Regions from separate parts of the Anaerotignum propionicum DSM 1682 genome, predicted to be linked through region 2. Evidence: riboswitches for the same ligand, from Rfam matches in the RefSeq annotation. Region 2 holds a riboswitch; each other region holds the start of a gene.

Region 1 (6,495 bases), 1.0 Mb from region 2:
CCAAAATGTGAATCAGGTTTTCAATCCGCTGCTCTTCTTCCTTGCCCAGTGCGTCAGGTACGACAGAAAATGTATTGGAAACGCCATCCTGGCATACGTTTCTATAAGGAATTTTAGCTACAGAGTTTAAGGATGCCAGGGCACCGTTCTCATCCCGTCCGTGCATGGGGTTTGCTCCCGGTGCAAGGGGTTCTCCATATTTTCTGCCATCAGGGGTGCTCCCTGTTTTTTTGCCATACATAACATTGCTGGTGATAGTCAAAGCAGACAATGTATGCTTTGCATTGCGATAAATGGGGTGTTGTTTTAACGCATTGGAAAAATGGGTTGCTATCTCCACTGCAATATCATCTACTCTATCATCGTCATTGCCGTATTTAGGGAAGTCTCCCTCTACCTTAAAGTCCACCGTTACTCCGTGTTCATCACGAATGGGCGTTACCTTTGCATATTTTATGGCAGAAAGGGAATCTGCCGCTACGGAAATCCCCGCAATACCAAAGGCTGTGAGACGTTCCACATCCCTATCATGCAACGCCATCTGGCTTGCTTCATAAGCATATTTATCGTGCATATAGTGGATGATGTTTATACTGTCAACATACAACTCAGCAACGTAGTCCATAACCTTTTTATAGCGCTCAAGAACCTCTTCATAGTCCAAAACATCTCCTTGGATAGGTGCAATGTTAGGCACCACAGGTATTTTTTGCAATTCATCCACGCCACCATTTACTGCCAAAAGAAGAGATTTTGCAATGTTTGCTCTTGCACCGAAAAACTGCATCTGCTTGCCCACACGCATCGCGGAAACACAGCAAGAAATTGCGTAATCATCCCCATACAAAGGTCGCATCACGTCATCATTTTCGTATTGAATTGAGTCTGTTTCGATACTCATTTTTGCGCAATATTCCTTGAAGGCATGGGGCAAATCTCTGCTCCAAAGCACCGTCATATTTGGTTCGGGAGCAGTTCCCAAATTGGTTAGGGTATGTAGGTAGCGGAAAGAGTTTTTTGTTACCAGAGATTCGCCATTTAGACTGATACCACCAATCGCCTCTGTAATCCAAGTAGGATCGCCACCAAACAATTCATTGTACTCTGGTGTTCTTAAATGACGCACCAATCTTAATTTGATAATAAATTGGTCAATTAATTCCTGTGCCTCTTTTTCCGAAAGAATGCCGTTTTTCAAATCTCTTTCGATATAAATATCTAAAAATGTGGATGTGCGTCCCAAAGAAATTGCTGCACCATTATTTTCTTTTACACCTGCGAGATATGCCATATACAAAAATTGTACTGCTTCCTTGGCATCTTTCGCAGGCTCACTGAGATCAACGCCATATTTCAAGGCCATAGACTTCATTTCTTTTAAAGCCTTTATTTGCATGCTCAATTCTTCTCTTGTACGAATACGTTCATCAGTCATTGCACCGTCAAACTCAGCCAATTCCCGTTCCTTTTCCTGCATTAGGAAATCTACTCCGTACAACGAAACACGTCTGTAATCCCCAATGACACGGCCGCGGCCGTAAGCATCAGGCAACCCTGTCAACAGCCCAACATGTCTTGCTACCTTTGTTCTCTCGGGATAGGCATCAAAAACACCTTCGTTATGAGACTTTCTGTAAGAATGGAAATTCTTCTCCACTTCCCCATTTAATTGATAGCCATACTGATCCAGTGCGCTTGTAGCCATTTTTAAGCCGCCATATAAGTTTACAATTCTTTTTAAAGGGGCATCTGTCTGCAAGCCTAAAATCAACTCATTTTCTCTGTCAATATAACCGGGAGCAAAATTATCAATGCCTGAAATAATATTTGTCTCCACATCCAAAATACCTGTTTTCATTTCTTCCACAATCAATACGTGGCACTTATCCCATAGCTTTTTTGTTCTATCGGTAACCCCTTCCAAAAAGGAATCATCGCCATCATAAAGGGAATAATTTTTTTGAATGAAATTACGAACATCAATTTCCTTTGTCCATCTGCCTGTTTCAAATCCCTGCCATGCCAATATATTCATGTTTTCAATCCTCTCTTTGTCTCTAGGAAATGCTATCTAAAATCAATTTCTGAAGTTGTTTCGTCTTTTCTTTACACATGGGCGGTGTATCTTTCAGGGGATAATCAACCCCCATAACACTGTATTTTTCCATACCCAACGTGTGATAAGGCAGAAGCTCTACCCTTTTCACATTGGGAATTGCTTTTATGTACCCCCCAAGCCCTTTGATATGCGCTTCACTGTCTGTAATATTAGGCACAACCACATGGCGTATCCAAAGGGAAGTTTGGCTTTTTCTCACTGCATTTAAAAACTCAGTAGTAACAGAAAAATCGCCCCCTGTTAAAGCTGTATATTCTTCTGCCAAATAATGCTTTACATCAAACAATACTAAATCGGTAACTTCCAAAAGCTCCTGATAATTTCCAAATCCATATCCTGCCGTGTCTAGGCAAGTGGAGATATTTTCCTTTTTACATTCTCTAAATAATTCCGTCACAAATTCAATCTGCAAAAGCGGTTCACCACCGGAACAAGTCACGCCCCCTGTATCGCCAAAATAGGGCTGAAAACGCCTGAGCTTTTTCATGATTTCGTCCACACCTATTTCTTTTCCTCCATGTAGCTGCCAAGTATCCGGGTTATGGCAATACTTGCACCGCAGCCCACAACCTTGGAGAAACAGAACGCTCCTTATGCCGGGACCATCCACCAGTCCCATGGATTCAATAGAGTGAATTTTACCTCTTTGCACAAAATCACCTCTTTCTAGTTCAAATTTCTGAATTAGAAAAAGCCGACAATCCGGGCTTTTTCTGCCCAGACGGTCGGCTTGTTAGTGATTATACTTCACGTGGTTGAACCCACTGTTCCGTCAGTCATATAATCTATGAGATGATTTTAGCATGCTTATTTTTTATTGTCAATGAAATTTATTGATTTTGAAAAAGAAAAATAAATGATAATCTGAAAAATTTTTTTCAAGGTTATCACCGTATTTACTTTTTTTATTTAAGTATATTTCTAAATCGCCAACAAAATTTTTTCTAACTCAAGCCATATGAAATAACGATAAGTTCTTGCTTTCATCATCTAATATTTATTCAAAAAGATTCATTTTATAAATTAATAAACGTTGGAATTTATATCCATTATATGGTAAAATTAGCAAGTATAAACATGACCACAGCGCAAAATTGTAAAATACATTATTTTTTTTTATTAATTATGACGAAAAAAGAAAAATATATAGATTCTTTCTATATTTTTGCTATAATGATTGCGAAGAGGTTGATAAAGAAAAAAGGAGGAAGGTAATGAATTTAAATCAATTATACTATTTTAAAACTTTGGCTGAATTGGAGCATTACACGAAGGCTTCGGAAAGATTAAATATTTCCCAGCCAACATTAAGCCATTCTATCGCTGCTATGGAAAAGGAATTGGGGGCAAATCTTTTTGAAAAGCAGGGACGGAACGTGGTTTTGACAAAGTATGGAAGAATTTATATGTTTTATGTGGAAAACGCTTTGACTCAGTTGGAACTAGGTAAAAATCAAATTGAAAGACTCATTACAGTGGGGGGTGGGCATGTAGGCCTTGCATACATGACCTCTGTGGGAGCAAATTTTGTACCGGAAATTATTGCAGGTTTTTTGGATGATCCCCAGAATAAGAACATCTCTTTTTCTTGCTATGAAGGAAATACAAAAACATTGCTTTACAATTTGAAAAGAGAAAAATATGATTTGGTCTTCTGCTCTATGGTTGAAAACGAAAGTGACGTGGAATTTATCCCTGTTTTTGAACAGGGATTGGTTGTAATCGTTCCCGAAAATCATGCTTTGGCAGGAAAAAAGAAAGTAAGTATTCAAGATATTTGTCCTTATCCTTTGATCTGCTATACAAAGGAAAGCGGTATGAGACGGATTATCGATGACTTGTTTTCAAAAGCGCAAATTATGCCTAATATTCTTTGCCAATTTGAAGATGTCAACTCAATGGCGGGTCTGGTTCAAGCAAACCAAGGAATCGCAATTATTACTGACAACCCGACAATCCAAAATTATAACGTAGTAAAATTAGATTTGGATACTGCTTATTCTAAGCGTATGGTTTACCTTGCTTATGTGGTAAATAGATATTTGCCACCTGCCGTTGAAAAATTTAAGGAGCATATTCTGGGAACTACAAAAAAATAAGTCGTCTTTGGTGTGTACGCTAAGACAGCAAACCTCTACAATGATGTATACAACTATTGTAGAGGTATTTTTTAATTAGAAACGAAAACAAATCCTTTTGTATAGAAATTGGTACCCTTTAAGCATCATTCTTTCATCCCATTCACCCATTCATTTATATCGGAAGAATAGCATTTCTTTTAAATGTCAAATATCAGCATCATTTGCTGGTGGTCTGATCTGCTACTATAAGGGACTTCCTTGCAAAGCATGGGGCATATTGATAAAAATTTCTTATGCAACATTCACCCTACTACCGTTAAAACGGTTTTTTAAACTTATTTTACATTTGCGAAAATTAATAATTTTTTATCAGCTAAAAAAACCTTACAGGTACAGCTAAACCATTCCTACCTCCTGTAGAGCAGGTGGTTTAATCAAGTTAAAGCAAACAAAAATTAAGTCCTGCCGATACTATCAGCAGGACTTTTTTGATTAAGCCATAAATAATTTAATATCCTCGTCTACTGTACCAATACCGCTGATTCCAAAGCTTTCAACTAGAACCTTGGCAACATTGGGGGACAAAAATCCGGGGAGTGTAGGCCCTAAATGGATATTTTTCACACCAAGATATAACAGCGCCAACAAAACAATAACTGCCTTTTGCTCATACCACGCAATATTGTATACAATTGGAAGCTCATTGATATCATCAAGGCCAAATACTTCTTTTAATTTCATTGCGATTACTGCAAGGGAATAGGAATCGTTACACTGACCCGCATCCAATACCCTTGGAATACCACCGATATCTCCTAATTGCAGCTTATTATAGCGGTATTTTGCGCAGCCCGCAGTAAGAATCACTGTATCTTTTGGAAGTTTTTCAGCAAATTCCGTATAATATTCTCTGGATTTCATTCTGCCATCGCAACCGGCCATTACAAAAAATTTCTTGATTGCACCGGATTTTACTGCATCAACCACCTTATCTGCCAGAGCAAATACCTGATTGTGCGCAAAGCCACCCACAATACTGCCTGCTTCGATTTCTTCCGGTGTTGGCAAAGTTTTTGCGAGAGCAATGATTTCTGAGAAATCCTTCTTCCCATTTTCATCAGCTACAATATGTTTGCAGCCTGGATAACCGCTGGAGCCTGTTGTAAAGATTCTTCCTCTTACTTCCTCGCTCCTTGGTGGAACAATACAGTTAGTGGTGAACAAAATAGGGCCACGGAAAGATACAAATTCATCTATTTGTTTCCACCATGCGTTGCCGTAGTTCCCTGCAAAATTGTTGTATTTTTTAAACGCAGGGTAGTAATGAGCAGGAAGCATTTCGCTATGGGTATACACATCCACCCCTGTATCCTTTGTCTGCTCTAAAAGCTGTTCCAAATCCGTTAAATCGTGACCGGAAATCAGTATAGCAGGATTCTTCCTCACACCAATGTTAACCTGAGTTATTTCAGGATTACCATATTTTGAGGTATTCGCCTCATCAAGAAGTGCCATTGCTTTCACACCGTGCTCACCGGTTTTCAGCGTAAGCGCAACCAAATCATTTGCTGTAAGGGTATCATCCAATGTTGCCGCCAATGCCTGATAGATAAATGTGTTGATATCCAAATTTACCTTGCCAAGGTTTCTAGCATGCTCTGTATATGCCGCCATACCCTTAACACCGTAAATTATCATTTCTCTCAAAGAACGTATATCTTCATTATCTGTAGCCAAAACACCTATGCTAGAAGCCTTTGTTAGCATAGACTCCGTAGAATCCACTGTAAAAGTTGCTGCATCGTGTAATCCACCTATGGATACCTTTTCTTTTAACGCATCACGCATACCAAGCACCTTTTGAATTTGGGCAATAATTGCTGCATCATCAAAATTTGCATTGGTTATTGTAATAAACAGGCTGTTAATGACCTCATCGTTAATGTCGCCAAGCTCATTTACATCCAGCTTTCCTTTCATAACAATTTCAGAAATTCCCTTTACGGAATATATGAGTAAATCCTGAAGCTTTGCAGTCGCTTCTGTTTTACCGCATACCCCTCTAACCATGCATCCTTTTCCACCTGCTGTTTCTTGACACTGATAGCAAAACATACTCATGGCTTTTCCTCCTTTTTCGTCCCTTTTCTTCCTATATTTTTCCAAAAAACTTCTATTCCCAGTATACAAGTATAAATTATATTTGTCTGTTGCATATACAACACAATTGTGTTTTTTTTATTTTTTTTGGAAGAAAATGCCGTTAGATTATAAAAGAAAATCTCTTCTGCCATA
Region 2 (6,495 bases):
GTTATGTATTATTATCTATTGTGGATGGCTTTTGGCAAGTGAAGAGAGAAAAATGCCTGTGGTTCGTGGACTTGGTGGCCTGTTGTTTCTTCTTTGTGTTGCTGCAGGGGTACATTTGATACATCCCATTGAAGCTACTGCCAATTTGAAATTTTTCCAGAAAGTAGCTTTTTACTACGGAGAAGGTGCTATGGGCAACGGCGGTTTGCTGGGAGGGGCACTGGGCGGTCTTTTATATGGCGCTTTTGATACCTTGGGCAGCACTTTAGTGTTGATTGCCCTTTTGATTATTTCGTTGATTATGACAACGGGGAAATCCTTTTTTCAGGCTGTTTCTGACTATTCAGCTCACCAAAAGGCAATGCAAAAGGTAAGATATGAGAAAATAAAAAGCAGAGCGGAACAAATTCGTTTAATGGAGCAGGCGGAGGCGGAAAAGCGGGAACGCCGCCGACAAAGAGAGAAAAAGAAGGGCAGTTATAATATTGAGCTCAGGGATCAGGAAGGCTGTGAGGTCGAAGCACCTGACATAGTGGAAACTGTTTTCCGCAAAAAGGATCCTGTAAAATATAAGAAGGCAGACCCCATTTATAACTTTATTTTCGAGGAAGGACAGGAGGGGGCACCCGACGAAGAAATTGAAGATTTTGAGATTGAATCCGTTGGGGAAAATCAGAAGAAAGACGAAGAAATTCCAATTATGATTCATTCCAAGGCGGTTCAAGATGAAGGGGAGGAAATGATTGAGGAAATTTTCAGAGAGACCCCAGAAGAGGAAATTTTGTTATCTGAAGAGGAAGATGTTTTTTCTAAGGACGAGCCTCTTGGCGATACAGAGGAAATACCCATTGTTGTTTTGGATGAAGAGACAGAGAGCTTAAATGCTTCAGATAATTTGGATATGTCTGAAAGCATCAATATTTCAGACGATTTAGAAATGACGGCGGATGCCGATGATTTGGAAGATACCGAAAAAGGAGAAAAGCAAGAAAAGACTGCTGAGGAAACGGAAGCTGTCCCAGAAGAGGAAGTGCCTGCCGAACCAATCGAAGAAGAAATCCCCTATGTTTTTCCTCCTATTGAGCTTTTGGGAGAAGACCCGAAATCAGGGGGTGGAGATTCTAAGGCGGAGATGCTTGCCAATGCAAAAAAGCTGGAGTCAACATTAAAGAGCTTTGGCGTTGATGCAAAGGTAATCCAAATCAACAGAGGACCCACAGTTACCCGATATGAATTATCCCCTAGCCAGGGGGTAAAAGTAAGCAAAATTGTAAATTTGGCGGATGACATTGCCCTAAATCTGGCGGCTAGCGGCATCCGTATTGAAGCGCCTATCCCGGGAAAGGCTGCAGTGGGTATTGAAGTGCCCAACAGGGAGACCCAATCTGTATATTTGAGAACGGTATTAGATAGTGATGCCTTCCATAATCATGGTTCTAAGTTGGCCTTTGCATTGGGAGAGGACATTGCAGGGAACCCTGTAGTTACGGATATTGGGAAAATGCCCCATCTTTTGATTGCAGGTGCAACGGGCAGTGGTAAGAGTGTTTGCATCAACACGCTGATTACCAGCATTTTATATAAGGCTGACCCCAAGGACGTTAAACTTTTGCTGGTCGACCCTAAGGTAGTAGAATTGAGCGTTTATAATGGTATTCCTCATCTATTGATTCCTGTTGTTACCGACCCGAAAAAAGCGTCCGCGGCATTAAATTGGGCGGTGCGGGAAATGTTGCAAAGATATAATGATTTTGCATCCTTTGGTGTTAGGGATATAAAGGGCTTTAATGCCATGAAAGAGGAAGAAGGGGATGAAAAAGGGAAGATGGCACAAATTGTCATCGTTATTGACGAGTTGGCGGATTTGATGATGGCGGCACCCGGTGAGGTAGAGGATTCTATTTGCAGATTGGCACAGATGGCTCGTGCCGCAGGAATGCATTTGATTATTGCAACCCAGCGACCATCCGTAGATGTTATTACCGGTGTCATTAAAGCAAACATTCCGTCCCGATTGGCCTTCGCGGTTTCCTCTGGCATTGATTCCCGAACCATTTTGGATATGGTTGGTGCGGAGAAGCTTTTGGGTAAGGGGGATATGCTGTTTTACCCTGCGGGACAAAGTAAGCCTGCCCGTTTACAGGGGGCTTTTGTTACCGATAAAGAGGTGGAGGATATTGTTTCATTCCTGAAAAAGAGTGGTCGTCCGGGATATACTCAAGATACCATAGACCAAATTACAAAGGTAACCAAAACCGGTATGGATGCAGATGAGGACAGTGACGAATTTTTTGAGCCTGCAGTAGATTTGATTATTGAAAAGGAAAAAGCTTCGGTTTCTATGCTGCAAAGACAATTTAGAATTGGTTATAACCGTGCAGCAAGGTTGATGGATGAGTTGGAACGCAAGGGAATGGTTGGCCCTGAGGATGGTAGCAAGCCCAGAAAGGTACTCATTACCCGTGCCCAATGGGAGACGATAAAAGAGCCAGTGGAAGAAGAACTTTGATAAAGGAAAAAAGAAAAATTGTGTTACATAAACAGATGAGTTGTTGGAGTATTATTTTCAAAAGGATTTTTTTAAAGAGAAATAGGTTTTGCGAAAAGACTCCTAAAATATTAAGAATCTAAAAGACAGGATACAGCCGAAGGAAAAGTCTGAACCAATCTTGTACTGGATAAAATATTTCTTTGTCTGTTGACAAAAAAACCTGCATATAGTACCATTTCCCTAGAGGTCATATGACTGACGGGAGTGGAGTTAACCACATGGAGTATGACAAGGATAAATGCCGACCGTCTGGGCGATGACGCTTGGACTGTCGGCTTTTTTATTTGCGGTTCATGGCGTATGAAAACCGTTGAAGGACTGAAAGGAGTTTGTTTATCATGAAAACAGATTTGCAGATTGCACAGGAGTGCAAAATGGAGCCGATTACTGCGATTGCCGCAAAAGCAGGGATTCCCGAGGAATTTGTGGAATGCTATGGAAGGTACAAAGGGAAAATCAGCGACAAATACTATAATCAAATAAAAAACAACCCTAACGGGAAGCTGATTTTGGTAACTGCTGTAAATCCTACCCCTGCAGGTGAGGGGAAAACTACAGTGACCATTGGCTTAACACAGGCATTACAGAAGTTGGGCAAAAATGCCATTACTTGTTTAAGAGAACCATCCCTTGGCCCTTGCATGGGTGTAAAAGGGGGAGCAGCCGGTGGCGGATATGCGCAGGTTGTTCCTATGGAGGAAATCAACCTGCATTTTACTGGAGATTTGCATGCCATTACTACAGCAAATAACCTTTTGGCGTCAATGGTGGATAACCATATTCAACAAGGAAATGATTTGAATATTGACACTAGAAGAATCACTTGGAAAAGAGTAGTTGATCTAAATGATAGACAGTTGAGAAGCATCATTTCAGGCTTGGGCGGCAAGGTAAACGGCGTACCCCGTGAGGACGGCTTCCAAATTACCGTTGCTTCCGAGATTATGGCGATTTTCTGCTTGGCAAACGATTTAAAGCATTTAAAAGAGATGTTGGGGAAAATTATTATTGGCTATACTTACAATGATGAGCCTGTAACGGCAAAGCAAATCGGTGCTGATGGTGCAATGACTGTTTTATTGAAGGATGCCCTTCAGCCTAACTTAGTACAGACTTTGGAGCATACGCCTGCAATGATTCACGGCGGCCCTTTTGCAAATATTGCCCATGGCTGTAACAGTGTGCGTGCCACAAAATTAGGCTTGAAAATGGCAGATTATGTGGTCACGGAAGCAGGTTTTGGTGCGGATTTGGGGGCAGAGAAGTTTTTTGATATTAAGTGCCGTAAGGCCGGCATTCGTCCTGATGCCGTTGTTTTGGTTGCAACAATCCGTGCAATGAAATATAATGGTGGTGTTGCCAAAGCAGATTTGAGCAATGAAAATTTAGATGCTTTGAAAAAAGGTTTTGTAAATTTAGAAAAGCATATTGAAAATATACAGAAATTTGGTGTTCCTGTTGTGGTTACTTTGAACCATTTTGTGGCAGATACTGAGGCGGAGGTTGCCTTTGTGAAGGCAAGCTGTGAAGCCATGGGTGCTACTTTTGCCATTGCAAGGGTTTGGGCAGAAGGCGGTGAAGGTGGCCGTACTCTGGCAGAAAAGGTACTAGAGACCATAGAAACGAAGGAAAATAATTTCCATACCTTATATGATGACAATTTAACCATTCAGGAAAAAATAAATTGTGTTTGTAAAGAAATTTACGGTGCAGGAAATGTCAACTTCTCAGCAGCAGCGAAAAAGACTCTGGCTCAAATAGAACAGTTGGGCTTTGGACATTTCCCTGTTTGTATTGCAAAAACACAATACTCCCTATCTGACGACCCTAAGCTTTTGGGACGTCCTGAGGGATTTGAGGTAAATGTGAAAGAATTGAGAATTTCAGCAGGGGCAGGCTTTATCGTTGCAATGCTTGGAGATATTATGACAATGCCAGGCTTGCCAAAGAGACCTGCGGCTTTGGATATTGATATTGATGAAGATGGAAACATCGTGGGATTATTCTAAGGAGTTGTAATGATGACAGCACAATTGATTGATGGCAAGTTGATTTCGGCACAAATCAAAGAGGAAGCGGCGAAAGAAGCGGCTCAAATTAAGGCGCAGGGTGTGAATCCTTGCCTTGCCGTTGTTTTGGTGGGAAACGATTCCGCTTCTCAGGTTTATGTGAATAATAAAAAAAAGGCATGTGAGGCAGTGGGTATTCGCTCTGTATCCTATGAATTAGGAGGAGAAACATCGGAGGAGGAACTGCTCCGCCTTGTGGCACAGTTAAACGCTGATGAGACCGTTCATGGTATTTTGGTGCAAATGCCTTTGCCGAAGCAAATCAACGAGGAAAAAGTAATTCTTGCCATTGATGCCAAAAAGGATGTGGATTGCTTTCATCCTATGAACGTGGGTCTATTGCATTCAGGGGGCAAGGGATTTTTGCCTTGTACACCCGCAGGTATTATTGAGTTAATTAAGCGCAGTGGGCATACCATTCAAGGACAGAATTGTGTGATTATCGGAAGAAGCAATATCGTTGGGAAGCCTGTGGCTATGCTGTTAATGCAGGAGAACGGAACGGTGACTATTTGCCATTCAAAAACCCGTAATCTGGCGGAGGTTTGCCGGGGGGCGGACATTATCGTTAGTGCCACGGGAAAGGTAAATACCGTTACGGCAGAAATGGTAAAAGCAGGTGCCATTGTGATTGACGTAGGCATGAACCGCAATGAGGCAGGTAAGCTTTGCGGTGATGTGGATTTTGAAGCCGTGAAAGAGATTGCAGGGGCAATCACTCCTGTGCCGGGAGGCGTAGGGCCCATGACCATTGCAATGCTTATGAAGAACTGTCTTGTAGCTGCAAAAATGCAGAACAACTTGATGTAAATTTAGGGAGGTAAACATGAAAGGAACCGTAGCATTCACTTCTTTAGGGTGTGACAAAAACAGAGTAGACAGCGAGGTTATGCTGGGAATATTGGCGCAAAATGGCTTTCAGACCATTGCCGATGAAGCAGAGGCAGATATCATCGTGATAAACACATGCTGTTTTATTAAGGATGCCCTAGACGAAAGTATTGAAACCATTCTGGAGATGGCGGAGTATAAAAAAACAGGCAAATGCAAAGGCTTAATCGTAGCCGGTTGTTTGGGTCAGCGCTATGAGAAGGAGTTTTTTGATGAACTGCCTGAGGTGGATGCAGTCATTGGTACAGCGGCTTACGAATCCGTGGCGGAGGTGGCGGCGGATATTTTGAAGGGTAAAATGGGGGAGAAATATTTAGAAGATATTGACCGTCCCATGGAAGATACCAATGGAAAGTTGCGGATTCTTTCTACTGCCCCATATTTTGCATATTTAAAAATCTCTGAGGGCTGTGATAACCATTGCACCTATTGTGTTATTCCTAAGCTTAGAGGAAAACACAGAAGCCGTACCATGGAAAGCCTTGTGGAGGAAGCAAAGGTATTGGCGGATAATGGTGTGAAGGAATTGGTCATTGTTGCACAGGATACCTCCATTTATGGCAGAGATTTATATGGTGAGCCCAAACTTCATGCCTTGTTGGAGGAATTATCAAAGGTTGATGGTATTGAATGGATTCGTCTGTTATACTGTTATCCAGAAACGTTAACCCAAGAAACCATTGATGAAATGGCTAGAAATGAAAAAATCTGTCATTATATTGATATGCCCATTCAGCATGGGAACGACGCTGTGTTAAAGCGCATGGGAAGAAAAAGTAACCAAGCTTTAATCAAAGAAAAGGTAGCGGCATTGCGTGGGGCGATGCCCGATATTGCCATTCGTACGACACTGATTGTGGGATTCCCTGGTGAAACAGAAGAGGAATTTCAAGACTTGGTTGATTTTGTGGAAGAAATGCGTTTTGACCGTTTAGGTGTATTCTCCTACTCTCAGGAGGAGAGTACGGCGGCAGCAATTATGGA
Region 3 (6,495 bases), 1.1 Mb from region 2:
ATCCACATCCGTTCCATAAAAGCAAGGGTACAAAAAGGGAGGAGCAGAAGAACGCATATGCACCTCAGTTGCTCCCGCATCCCTAAGAAGCTTTACAATCCGTGCGGAGGTTGTCCCTCTTACAATGGAATCGTCCACCAAAACTACTCTTTTTCCTTTTACCGTTTCTGCAATTACGTTTAACTTTATCTTCACTTTATCCTCACGGACCTTTTGTCCGGGAGAAATAAAGGTACGCCCAATGTACTTGTTTTTAATAAATCCAATACCGTAAGGAATGCCGGACTGTCTTGCATAGCCAATTGCCGCATCCAACCCTGAATCCGGAACGCCGATGACAACATCCGCCTGTACAGGGTGCTCCATGGCAAGACAAGCCCCCGCCTTCACCCTTGCATCGTGCACACTTCTGCCTTCCACACGGGAGTCAGGTCTGGAGAAATAAATATATTCAAATATACAGATAGTGGGCTTTACTTTTTCACAATGGTCTGTAATGGTACGAATTCCTTCATGGTCAAAAACCACAATTTCCCCGGGACGAATATCTCGAATAAACTTCGCACCAACGGCATCCAAAGCACAGCTTTCAGAAGCAACAATGTAGCTGCCATCCTCTGTTATCCCATAACATAAGGGTCTGAATCCATTTTCATCCCTTGCCGCAACCATTTTGGAAGCAGACATAATCACTAATGAATACGCTCCTTTTATGCGGTTCATGGCACGGTTTACTGCCTCCTCAATGGAAGGGGCATTCAATCGTTCCTTTGTAATCATATAAGAAATAACTTCTGTATCACTTGTTGTGTGAAAAATAGAGCCTTGTAATTCCAATTCTTGTCTTAATTCAAAAGAATTTACCAAATTGCCGTTATGGGCCAATGCAAGCTTGCCTTTGATGTGATTTACAACGATAGGCTGGGCATTGGTACGGTCATTCACTCCAGTTGTGCCATAGCGTACATGGCCAATCGCCATATTGCCTTCTCCCAAGGAAGCCATCACCTGAGGGGTAAATACATCGTTTACCAAGCCAGGATCTTTATGAAAACGAAAAATACCATCGTCATTTACTACAATGCCGCAGCTTTCCTGACCTCTATGCTGTAAAGCAAACAGACCATAATAGGTTGTTGCCGCAACTGTGGCGGTTTCTTTTCCAAAAACACCGAATACACCACATTCCTCATGAATTTCATTCATACACATGTTAGCACCTCGTCTATTCACTCTGTACTGTAACCGGATTATTCACCCATCAAACGCTTTAATACTTCCTGATAAGCATCTTCCACATTGCCTAAGTCACGGCGGAATCTGTCTTTGTCAAGCTTCTCTCCTGTTACGGTATCCCAGAAACGGCAGGTATCAGGGGAAATTTCATCTGCCAATACAATTTGACCATCAGCTGTCTTACCAAATTCCAATTTGAAATCTATCAATTCAATATTTGCATCTTTCAAATAATTGCTCAAAATTTCATTAATCTTAAAAGAGTATTTTGCAATTAAATCAATTTCTTCTTTTGTCGCAAATTCCATGGCTAAAATATGATATTCATTAATCATAGGGTCGCCCAGTTCATCATCTTTATAACAGTATTCCAGAACTGTACTCTTCATTTTTGTGCCTTCCGCCAATCCAAGACGCTTTGCCAAAGATCCAGCGGCAATATTTCTTACAATTACCTCCAAGGGTACAATTGTTACTTTCTTTACTACAGTTTCTCTATCGGAAAGCTCTTCCACAAAATGTGTAGGAATCCCGTTTTTTTCTAAAAGCTTCATGAGGTGATTTGTTACACGGTTGTTGATGGCACCTTTACCAAGAATGGTGCCTTTTTTCAGACCATTGAACGCAGTTGCATCATCCTTGTAGGATACGATGCAGTAATTTTCATCGTTGGTTGCAAATACCTTTTTTGCCTTGCCTTCATACATCTGAACTGTCTTTTCCATGATACTGAATTCCTCCTAAAGAATCATCTTTTTGCCTTTCGGCTTGTTGGGTTAATGAGCATTTATATTTTTAAGTATCGTTACTTTTTGTTTCGGTTAAAAATGGAATGAACCACAGGATTTTACAGAGAAAATCCTATTTCTACAACGACCTTGTCCACAAATTAAAATTATCTATCTATTAAGATTTTCCATCTAGAAATGCGTGAATCTTATTGTTTATTTATTATATTTTTCCGCTATCATACGGTCCTTTTCTAATACTTTGTTTGCATTATCAGCTCTTGCCACGCGAAGCTTTTCAGCCAAATCTTCATCCGTTACCGCCAAAATCTGAATTGCCAATAATGCTGCGTTTTCTGCTCCATCAATGGCCACTGTTGCCACAGGCATGCCCCCGGGCATCTGAACTGTAGAAAGGAGTGCATCCAAGCCATCCAACGTGGAAGATTTGATGGGAATACCAATTACAGGTAATGTGGTATTTGCCGCCATAGCCCCTGCCAGATGAGCCGCTTTCCCCGCCGCCGCAATAATTGCGCCAAAACCATTCTCTCTTGCATTCATTGCAAAGGCCCTTGCTTCTTCGGGTGTTCTGTGGGCAGAGTACACGTGAACCTCAAAGGGCACACCATACTTGTCCAAGGTTGTTAGAGCTTTTTCCACAACAGGAAAATCACTGTCACTGCCCATAAGAATCGCTACTTTTTTCATGGATAACCTCCTAATGGCTATAAAATTTAATGATTTGAACAAAAAAAGGGCATTCCTATTCCTTAGTCAGAAACAGGACTGCCCAGACGGTCGACAAAAGCAGTATCAATCCCCTGACTTTTCATTGCGAATCAGGTGCGTCACAAAAAACGCCGAATATTTCCGAACTGCTCACTTCAAGCTTTCTACTCCCTTGTGGTTTCCCACTGATCCGTCAGTTATAAAAAGCCTCTTAAATTGACAAACTAAGTCTACACAAAAAAAACGTTTCTGTCAATTCAAGCAATCTAAAAAACCTTAAAATATATTCTTGACACATTAAAAACCGTATGCTATACTACTGACAATTTGTAAAGAAATACTTACCCTAAACGACCAAATGGAAAGGAGCTGGAGCAATTGAACTACATTTTACCGAATGTTAATGTATTTGTTCAAGGTGGATTTGTCAATTCCAACATATTTATTGCAGATGGTCTTATTTCTAAAATTTCCACAACCAAACCTTCCTATTCTTCAGATACTATTCTTTTTGAATTGGAAGGTTGTTTTGTATTTCCCGGTTTTATTGATGTTCACGTACATCTAAGAGAACCGGGATTTTTTTATAAAGAAACCATAGAAACAGGAACGAAAGCCGCCGCTCATGGGGGTTATACCACCGTCTGTGCAATGCCAAACCTGTCGCCCACACCGGATTCAAAAGAAAATCTTGCGCCCCAACTGGAAAGCATTCAAAAAAATGCCTGTATCCATGTTCATCCCTACGGCACCATTTCTGTAGGGGAAAAAGGCGAAGAATTCGCCGAATATGACGAAATTGCAAAGCAGGTTTGTGGTTTTAGCGATGACGGCAGGGGTGTGCAAAATGACGAATTCATGGGCTCTGCCATGAGAAAAATCAGTAAATACGGAAAAATCATTGCAGCCCACTGTGAAGATAATACTTTGCTTCATGGTGGCTATATACACGATGGGGAATATGCCACCCTTCATGGGCACAAAGGTATTTGCTCTGCAAGTGAATGGAAGCAAATTGAACGAGATCTTGCCTTAGTCAAAGAAACTGGCTGTAAATATCATGTCTGCCATATCTCCACAAAAGAATCTGTCGCCCTCATTCGAAAAGCGAAGGCCTGTGGAATTGATGTTACCTGTGAAACAGCACCTCACTACTTAGTTATGAATGATAGTATGCTGGAAGAGGATGGTCGTTTTAAAATGAACCCACCCATTCGAAGTGAGGCAGACAGACTCGCATTAATCGAAGGAATTTTAGATGGCACCATTGATATGATTGCCACAGACCATGCACCCCATTCCGCTGATGAAAAATCAAAGGGACTTGCAGGAAGCATGATGGGCATTGTAGGTCTGGAAACAGCCTTCCCTGTTTTGTATACAGATTTGGTGCAAACAGGAATCCTAACTTTAGAGAAACTCGTGGAATTACTTCATACCAATCCCAGAAAACGCTTTGACATCGGCACCCCCTTGGAAGAGGGACAACCCGCAGACCTTACTGTATTTGATTTAAGAAAACAGTATAAAATATATCCAGATGAATTCCTCTCTAAAGGTCGAAGCACGCCCTTTGCAGGAAAAGAAGTATTCGGTCGCTGTGAACTAACACTTTGTAACAGCAAAATCGCTTATCAAAGGAGATAAGTACCCTTAGGAATATAGACATTCATCTACCTAGCTTATGAATTTCTGAAACATTCCAAGGTTTAAATAAATTTTTGTACCAGCAAGAACACCTATCCATCTATTTCAAGGAGGAAATAAAATGCCTAAAAGAACAGATCTTAAAAAAATCCTTATCATCGGCTCCGGCCCCATTGTAATTGGACAAGCAGCGGAATTCGACTATGCCGGAACACAGGCTTGCCTGGCTTTAAAAGAAGAGGGCTATGAAGTGGTTTTGGTCAATTCCAATCCCGCCACCATAATGACTGATACCACCATCGCAGATAAGGTTTATATGGAACCGTTGACCTTGGAATACATTGCAAAAATCCTTCGCTATGAACGCCCCGATGCTATCGTTCCAGGAATCGGTGGACAAACAGGCTTAAATCTGGCAATTCAACTGGAGAAAAAGGGCATCTTAAAGGAATGTCAAGTAGAGCTTTTGGGCACAAGCTGTGAAAGCATCGAAAAAGCAGAGGATAGAGAACTCTTTAAAGAACTTTGTCAGGAAATTGGAGAACCCGTTATCCCTTCTATTATCACCTATTCTATAGAGGAAGCAGTTCGTGCAGCTGTTGAAATCGGTTATCCCGTTGTTCTGCGCCCTGCCTTCACCTTAGGCGGCACAGGGGGCGGCTTTGCGAAAAACGAAGCCGAGTTGAAAGAAATGATGAAAAATGCCCTCTCCCTCTCCCCCACCCATCAGGTTTTGATAGAAAAAAGCGTGAAAGGCTTCAAAGAAATTGAATTTGAGGTAATGAGAGATAAGACAGACCGTGCAATAACCATTTGTGGCATGGAAAACGTAGATCCTGTGGGTGTACATACAGGAGATTCCATTGTTGTGGCACCAATCCTAACCCTGAATGACCAAGATTTTAGTATGTTGCGAGATAGTGCTTTAAAAATCATTCGTGCATTAAAAATAGAGGGTGGCTGCAATGTTCAGTTTGCTTTAGACCCCAACTCCTCCAAATACTATTTAATTGAGGTAAACCCTCGTGTATCTCGTTCCTCTGCCTTGGCATCCAAAGCAAGCGGCTATCCCATCGCAAGGGTAACAGCAAAAATAGCCGTAGGCATGACCTTAGATGAAATCAAAATCGCAAATACCAATGCAAATTATGAGCCGGCATTAGATTATATTGTTGCAAAATTCCCACGCTTTGCCTTCGATAAATTTGCTAGCGCAACGAATAAATTGAGCACGCAAATGAAAGCAACAGGAGAGGTTATGGGCATCGGTCGTACCATTGAGGAGTGTCTATTAAAATCCATCCGCTCCTTGGAAATCGGCACATCACATCTATATATGCCAAAGTTTGATACCATAAGCAACGAAGAACTCCTTGCCTATATTGCAGAAAGCCCTGATGATAGAATCTATGCCATTGCCCAGTTAATCCGCAATGGTGTGAGCTTAGATGAAATTTTCAACGCCACTATGATTACAAAATATTTTTTAGAGGTAATGAAAAATATCGTAGACTACGAAAAAATTCTAGCCGAAAATATAGGTGACAAAAAACTCCTGACCACAGCTAAAAAGATGGGCTTTTCAGATAAGATCATTGCAAAGCTTTGGAATCAAAAGGAGATCGAGATTTTTAATCTGCGCAAAGAAATGAAATTATTCCCTGTTTACAAAATGATTGAAACCAGTGGAACCGGCGGATATATTCCTTACTTCTATTCAACCTATGAGGAAAAAAATGATTCCATCATCAGCGATAAGAAAAAAATCATCGTTCTTGGCTCAGGGCCAATCCGTATCGGTCAAGGCGTAGAATTTGATTATTCAACTGTACACGCAGTAACAACGATTAAAGAATTCGGTTATGAATCCATCATCATTAACAACAATCCGGAAACAGTCTCAACGGATTATACTACCAGTGATAAATTATACTTTGAGCCCCTTACCGTAGAAGATGTTATGAATATCGTCGAATTGGAAAACCCTATGGGTATTATCGCCTCCCTTGGTGGACAGACCGCCATCAATCTTGCGCAACCCCTCATGGAGCGTGGTGTAAAAATAATAGGTACAGATGTAGACGCCATCGAGCGGGCAGAAAACAGAGACGCTTTTGAACATATTTTAAAAGCTTTGGATATCCCTCAGCCT

Evidence for each region. Region 2 has a riboswitch for ZMP and ZTP ahead of CPRO_RS01945 (formate--tetrahydrofolate ligase). Riboswitches for the same ligand answer to the same signal wherever they lie in the genome.
Region 1: another riboswitch for ZMP and ZTP. It lies ahead of pflA (pyruvate formate-lyase-activating protein); the one in region 2 lies ahead of CPRO_RS01945 (formate--tetrahydrofolate ligase).
Region 3: another riboswitch for ZMP and ZTP. It lies ahead of purE (5-(carboxyamino)imidazole ribonucleotide mutase); the one in region 2 lies ahead of CPRO_RS01945 (formate--tetrahydrofolate ligase).

Annotation. Positions count from the first base shown of each region.
Region 1 covers NZ_CP014223.1:1,460,359-1,466,853, reverse strand. The annotation lists gene pflB (formate C-acetyltransferase) at 1-2,035, opposite strand, end outside; gene pflA (pyruvate formate-lyase-activating protein) at 2,058-2,771, opposite strand; ZMP/ZTP riboswitch at 2,828-2,909, opposite strand; gene CPRO_RS06990 (LysR family transcriptional regulator) at 3,334-4,218, shown strand; gene hcp (hydroxylamine reductase) at 4,693-6,321, opposite strand.
Region 2 covers NZ_CP014223.1:414,841-421,335, forward strand. The annotation lists gene CPRO_RS15950 (DNA translocase FtsK) at 1-2,509, shown strand, start outside; ZMP/ZTP riboswitch at 2,733-2,813, shown strand; gene CPRO_RS01945 (formate--tetrahydrofolate ligase) at 2,890-4,560, shown strand; gene CPRO_RS01950 (bifunctional 5,10-methylenetetrahydrofolate dehydrogenase/5,10-methenyltetrahydrofolate cyclohydrolase) at 4,573-5,430, shown strand; gene rimO (30S ribosomal protein S12 methylthiotransferase RimO) at 5,447-6,495, shown strand, end outside.
Region 3 covers NZ_CP014223.1:2,447,781-2,454,275, forward strand. The annotation lists gene purF (amidophosphoribosyltransferase) at 1-1,212, opposite strand, end outside; gene purC (phosphoribosylaminoimidazolesuccinocarboxamide synthase) at 1,251-1,961, opposite strand; gene purE (5-(carboxyamino)imidazole ribonucleotide mutase) at 2,181-2,675, opposite strand; ZMP/ZTP riboswitch at 2,749-2,907, opposite strand; gene CPRO_RS11455 (dihydroorotase) at 3,075-4,343, shown strand; gene carB (carbamoyl-phosphate synthase large subunit) at 4,465-6,495, shown strand, end outside.